Prochlorococcus marinus str. MIT 0918: one gene and its partner. The protein of the gene in region 1 binds, or shares a complex with, the protein of each later gene. Links are inferred from orthologs where the notes say so. Each region holds a gene or a part of one and is shown on either strand. Other genes may lie near its edges. The genes, in order: prmC and prfA.

Region 1 (3,156 bases):
CGACAACCTGCAAGTGCCGCAAAAGCTAGGGAAAGGCTTCAATTAGTACTTGCTCATGACAGATCTGATCTTAGTCCAGATCTTCTTGATCAAATGAGAGAAGAAATTCTAAAGGTAGTTGCTAAATATGTAGAGATAGATATGGATGGTGGGGCAGTAAGCCTGGAAACAGAAGATAGAATGACTGCATTAGTAGCAAATTTACCTATCAAAAGAACCCTAACAGGAGAAATAAAAATGAAAGAAAAACAATCTACTGAGACATCAGAAGAAGTCCCCAACCAAGCCTCTATTGAAAGCTGATGCTAAATACTAATTTTTTATCCTCGTACTAATTATTTGGAAATCATTCCTCATTCAACTAATCTATAAAAACATGCCGGCTTAGCTCAGCGGTAGAGCAGCGCTTTTGTAAAGCGAAGGTCATCAGTTCAAATCTGTTAGCCGGCATAAAATCATCTAGAGCCTTTAGAAATTTTGAAAGTATCTTTGCCTGAGAATAACCAAACCAATAAAAATAAAATTAATATCCCCAAGCTTCTAAGCTCAAAGAAACCAGTACTAGCAACTATGAAAGGATTTAAAATCCAATGAAAGAAAGCCTGGAGAATTAAAACTAATAAAAAAAGCCAACCCATTATTGATATAACTCTATAGGTAGGACAGCACCTTTTCTCAATAAACTCCAAACACCTGATGACTTCCACTCAATAACAGTGCTGGCTTCTCCTGACTGGGATGGCCAAGGGATAGGGCCTAAAAAAGGTAATTCAGGAAAACACTTTGCAACTTCTAAGGGTTCAACAGAAGGGCATTGTCCTGAAAAATTTGCACTTGTGGTAGCTAAAGGTCCGCTTTTTTTTAGAAAGTCTATTGCTAAATCGCATGCAGGAATTCTCATGCCTATAGAACTGCCCGATAAATTAAGTTGTTGAAGATTTTCACCAAAAGAAGGCAGAACCATAGTTAGAGAGCCTGGCCAATAAATCGAACTCATTCGAGAGGCATCTTCTAATGCATTTGGCAAAACAGCCTCAAATAAATCTTCTTCTGATGCCCCCATAAGAATTAAAGGCTTATTGAGAGGGCGTTTTTTGATTTCCCATAATCTGGAAGCATTCTTAGGCAAAGTTGCCAACGCAGGCAATGTGTCAGTGGGGAAAACAACAGCTGAACCTTTTTCCAGAAAAAAAAGTAATTCGTTTGATTGTGTAAAAGGTTTATCCATTACAAAACTATCGAATTAAGGATGCCTAGCCAATGCAAACCGACGAACACCTTCAAGATCATTTTCAAAATTAACTTTATCTAAACCTTCATTCCTTAAAAGTTCCAGAATCGAATCACTTTGGTCAAAATCATGTTCCAATAACAACCATCCTCCCTTCCGGAGGCCTTTCATAGCTCCTTGAACAATTTCGCGTAAAGAGTTCATGCCATCCTTGCCTCCAGAAAGTGCCAAATGTGGTTCATGATCTCTAACCACTAAATCAAGATCTTGCAATTTTGCATTACTAATATAAGGAGGATTTGCAACAACCAAATCAAATTCACCCCACCAGGATCTTAAAGGCTCCCACCAATAACCTAAGTGCAAAAGAATCTCAGCATTCATTACTAATCCTTTTATATTTTTTTTAGCCAGCTCAAGCGCATCTTTACTGCAATCAACTGCATGGCCATACGAGTCAGGCAAAGATCTTCCTAAAGCAACTGCAAGTGCACCTGAGCCTGTACCTAGATCTGCCCATCTTGAAAAATTATTACCTAAGGATAGAGCTTTATTTAAAGCTATATCGACCAAAAGTTCTGTTTCTTGGCGAGGTATCAAAGCAGAAGAGTTTACTTCTAACTCAAAATCTCTCCATGGACACCTCCCCAAAAGATACTGAAGTGGAGTGTGATCATTTAAATGTTTAGTCCAAAGCAAAGCAAGCTCATCAAGTGAAAAATCAAGCTTATGACTAGTATTTTGAAAAATTTTTATCTTTTGGACTGTACTCCAACCTAGTCCTCCTCCTATATCTAACAACCAATCAAGATCTACAGCTCTACCTCCTTTTAATAACTGATCTCTTCTCCAATTCAAGATTTGTTTTGAGGAATAAAATGTGTCTAAAGGCATTTCTCTAAAAAGTTGACCCAGCCTGCAAAGCAATAAGTGCTTTGGAAATATGATTTGGTCCTTTTCTCAATAAATGATCACCTGAATTATCTCTTCTAAGAATAACAAGATCAACAACGGCTATCGCAGCAGATTTTTCAGAATCCTTGGAAAGATGAGTTTCCCATCTCCATCGGGGTCCTTTGCCTTGATAGATCCAACTTTTAAGTAGAACATTATCACCATGCAAAAGTGGAGAAATATATTTAACTCTTAAGTCCACTACTGGCATTTCATACCCTTGCAAGGACAAATCCCCATAACTTAACCCAACCTTAGAAAGAGCTTGAACTCGTGCCTCTTCAAGCCACATCAAATATGAGCCATGCCACATAACTCCTGCATGGTCTGTGTGCTGAGGTAATACAACTTTTTGAAGCACCCAAGGTTTTATCTCATTTTTTTCATCCATACCCTATAAACCTCTTCTGAAAAGAGTCCTAAGCTTGAAAAGTTTTGGAACCAAATCACATAAAGAGATAGAAGCTCTAAGGAAAAAAGAGCTTCTATTGAAAAACTTCTGGATGAGGTTTTAAAAACTAAGCCTTAGGTCCTAGCTTTCCTTTACCTGAATCTGAGAAAAAGCTTGATTTTTCTCCGTCACTTGTGGAGATATATAGTCCTACTAGGAAAATCGTTGGAACTCCAACGAAAAGCAAGCTGATAATAAAACCGAAATTTGTGGTTTCCATGAACTCAAGAAGCCGCTAAATCAAATTAATTGATTCAACTATAAAGGCAGAAGACACATCTCAAACGTAAAGAGCTTGCAAAATGAGATCTTGTAACGAGAAAGCATGTATTTTTAAATTTTTAGTTGCAAATAGCCCAAATCATTTTGGAAGAACCTTAGATAAAGCTTCTTGAACCAAATTTTGACAATTAGCTGGAGGGGCTTGAGGCTTAGTAAGAACAACCAAAGAAGAATTGACAAGGCATTGACAAGCCAATCGCCAATTAGAAGGCCTATTCCTAAGTTTTATTTTTTCAAC
Region 2 (3,306 bases), 550 kb from region 1 along the record:
ACAACATGAATGAGATCGGTCAGCTACATGAGAAATAAACTTTTCAAATTTTGTTTTTTGAAGAGATGTGAACTTCTCAGCATAATTATCAGATTCTCCATCAGCCAAAGCAAGATGACTATAAATTCCTTTCAAAATAATATTTGGAAGATTATCAATTAAATAAATTAACTCCGAAGCAATTGCCAAATCACAACCCAATCGGGTCATTCCAGTATCAATCTTTATATGAACATTAAACTTAGTAGAATTAGCTTCAGCAATTTTTTGACATAGCTTTATCTGTTGAATACAGCTGATAGTGGGCATTAAATCAGCCTTCAAGCAAATATCTAACTCTTCAGAAGTAACTAAATTACCCAAAACAAGAATCGGACAAATTAAACCAACTTTTCTTAGATCAATCCCTTCCTGCAAAGTAGCGACTCCTAAACTATCTGCCCCACCTCTCAAAGCTGCAGATGCAACTGTTTCTGATCCATGACCATAACCATCAGCCTTTACTACTGCCATCAACAAACAGCTATCTGACAAAAGGCTTTTAATAGCTAATGTGTTTTGCGTAATCGCTGAAGGAAAAACTTCTACCCAAGCTCTTTGACGTGGATCAATCTTATCGAAAAGCATAGAAGAATTAATAGATAAAACAGCAGGATTCTTTTAATGCAAGTAACATGAATTTAATTAATTAGCTGGAACTGGAATGAGCCAAGTTCTAGTGTTAAATGCCTCCTATGAGCCATTGAACATCACTAGTTGGCGAAGAGCCACAGTGTTGATGTTAAAAGGTAAAGCCGAAAGTTTAGAAGAAGATACAAATCATCAAATTAGGAATGATCTAAAGCTACCTACTGTCATACGTCTGAGATACTTTATTAAAGTTCCTTATAGGGAATTAGCACTGAATAGAAAGAATATTCTTAAAAGAGATAACTACTTTTGCCAATACTGCGGATATCGGGGTGAGAAGTTATCTATCGATCATGTAATGCCTAGAAGTAGAGGTGGAGAAGATAATTGGCAAAACGTTACTACAGCCTGTATTTCATGCAATATCAAAAAAGGGAATCGTACCCCCAAAGAAGCAAATATGCCATTAAAAAGAAAGCCTCATAAACCATTTGGCAATCTAAGTTTTGAGGCGACAAAACAAATTGATTCGGGCTTTCATAAGGAATGGAGTAAATATGTTATTGGATACAGCAGGTAACTAAAAAACTATAAATCTGATTGTTGCCCCAACTCTTCCATTTTCAATCTTTGCTCTTCAGCAATGCAAGCGCTAATTAAATCATCTAATTGTCCTTCAAGAACGTTTTCTAGTGGAAAATTTTCTCCCAATCTATGATCAGTAGTACGATTGTCTTTATAATTATAAGTTCTGATTTTTTCACTTCTATCTCCAGTGCCAACTTGAGCCAATCTGGCAGATCGCTCTTTAGCATTGGCTTCTTCTATTTCTCTCTCTAATAATTTAGCCCTCAAAATTTCCAAAGCTCGTTCTCTATTTTGCAACTGAGATCTTTCTTGAGTACAAAAAACCCTAATCCCAGTGGGTTTATGCAATAAATCAACTGCTGTTTCCACTTTGTTTACATTTTGGCCACCCGCTCCTCCAGATCTGGCCGTACTAATTTCTAATTCAGTAGGATCTAGTTTTACTTCTACTGGATCTGCCTCTGGCATAACAGCAACAGTAGCTGTGGAAGTATGGACTCTCCCTTGAGATTCAGTAGCGGGTACCCGTTGCACCCTGTGAACTCCTGCTTCAAATTTTAATTGACTAAATACTGATTCACCTTTAACAGAAATAATCAATTCTTTAAAGCCACCTAGATCTGCTTCAGTAGCACTCATTGGCTTAACAGACCAACCAATTTTCAAGCTATATCTTTCATACATTCTAGCTAAATCACCGGCCCATATACATGCTTCATCACCTCCAGCTCCAGCCCTAATCTCAAGCATTACACTTCTTTCATCTCTAGGATCCTTTGGCAAAAGAGCAATAGTTAAACGCTTCAACAAAACCTGTTCTATATGTTCTAATTTCTGTAACTCTTCCTGAGCAAGTTCCTCCATCTCTTTATCAGACTTACTTTCCCGCAAGAACTGTTTTGCTTCGAGTAGATCAATCTCAGTAGATTGAAGCTGCTGATAGTCTAAAACTAAAGGCTCTAAACGAGATCTTTCTCTGGCTATAGTTTCAAGTCGTTTAGGGTCTGAAGCAACATCAGGATCAGCTAATTGAAGCTCTAAGTTTTTAAAACTTGAACATGCTGTTTCTAATCTTGCTTTAAGGGTTGAAGTGTCCATACCACATCAACTTCCTATATATTGAAAAAATTTAAGAGTTTTTAGAAGATGAGTCTTCAGCTGATTGTGTCTTTTTAGATGGTTCATTCTTAGAATCCTGAGCTGAATTTTCCATACCATATTTCCTCATAAAACGATCCACTCTACCTTCTGTATCTAAAATCTTTTGTGTTCCCGTATAAAATGGATGATTCCCACTCCAAACATCAACATGAATCTCTGGCTGAGTGGAACCAGTAGTCATAACTACTTCTCCATTACAAATAACCTTTGCATCTGGATACCATTTGGGATGTATATCTTTTTTAGGCATTTTTTTAAATAATAAAAATCAATTAATTAATAATAAATAAAAATAAGATGTTTAACGCTTAGAGAACTGAGGAGCTTTACGCGCTTTCTTTAAGCCATATTTTCTTCTCTCTTTAGCTCGTGGATCTCTACTCAAATGGCCTTCATTTTTCAATGGCTTACGATTATCAGCAGACAATTCACAAAGAGCTCTTGCTGCACCTTGCTTAATGGCATCTGATTGACCTGTTAAGCCACCACCATAAACATTGACCAAAACATCATATGCATCAGCCAAACCAAGTGTTATTAATGGAGCTCTAACAGCAGAAAGATATGCAGGGTTGAAATTTAAATAGTGCTCACCAGCTCTACCATTAATAGTTACTTTGCCAGTACCAGGAACTAAGCGAACACGGGCCACAGAAGTTTTTCTTCGGCCAGTACCCCAGTAGACAACAGTATTTTTAGGTGAATTATTCATTTAACTAATTAGAAATAGAATTAAGTTTAAGAATTTGTGGATTTTGAGCAGCATGAGGATGCTCAGAACCTCTATAGACTTTTAATTTTCGAAATAATTGTCTCCCCAGTGCATTATGAGGAAGCATACCTTTAATTGCTTTTTCAATAATTCTTTCGGGTATACGTTCCTGAAGAGCATTAAAAGTTTCAACTTTCATTCCACCAGGTCTACCT

Evidence for each region.
Region 2: the proteins of prmC (region 1) and prfA are in contact, whole or in part, in a crystal structure (PDB 2B3T), measured with the Escherichia coli proteins. The link is inferred for Prochlorococcus marinus str. MIT 0918 from one-to-one orthologs.

Annotation. Positions count from the first base shown.
Region 1 is NZ_CP114780.1:1,594,509-1,597,664, reverse strand. What follows is about bases 185-3,014. They hold prmC (peptide chain release factor N(5)-glutamine methyltransferase), read right to left. Parts: upstream 2,126-3,014; coding sequence 1,244-2,125; downstream 185-1,243. Other genes in these bases: O5636_RS08640 (2Fe-2S iron-sulfur cluster-binding protein), read right to left, coding at 2,998-3,014; psbM (photosystem II reaction center protein PsbM), read right to left, coding at 2,704-2,856; O5636_RS08650 (acyl-CoA thioesterase), read right to left, coding at 2,130-2,576; O5636_RS08660 (L-threonylcarbamoyladenylate synthase), read right to left, coding at 638-1,228; minE (cell division topological specificity factor MinE), read left to right, coding at 185-303. In the rest of the region: more of minE, read left to right, coding at 1-184; more of O5636_RS08640, read right to left, coding at 3,015-3,156. UniProt on the Escherichia coli protein: Methylates the class 1 translation termination release factors RF1/PrfA and RF2/PrfB on the glutamine residue of the universally conserved GGQ motif, i.e. on 'Gln-235' in RF1 and on 'Gln-252' in RF2.
Region 2 is NZ_CP114780.1:1,044,492-1,047,797, forward strand. The notes cover bases 268-3,247. They hold prfA (peptide chain release factor 1), read right to left. Parts: upstream 2,317-3,247; coding sequence 1,219-2,316; downstream 268-1,218. Other genes in these bases: alr (alanine racemase), read right to left, coding at 268-627; O5636_RS05755 (HNH endonuclease), read left to right, coding at 704-1,210; rpmE (50S ribosomal protein L31), read right to left, coding at 2,348-2,629; rpsI (30S ribosomal protein S9), read right to left, coding at 2,681-3,091; rplM (50S ribosomal protein L13), read right to left, coding at 3,096-3,247. Outside these bases: more of alr, read right to left, coding at 1-267; more of rplM, read right to left, coding at 3,248-3,306. UniProt on the Escherichia coli protein: Peptide chain release factor 1 directs the termination of translation in response to the peptide chain termination codons UAG and UAA.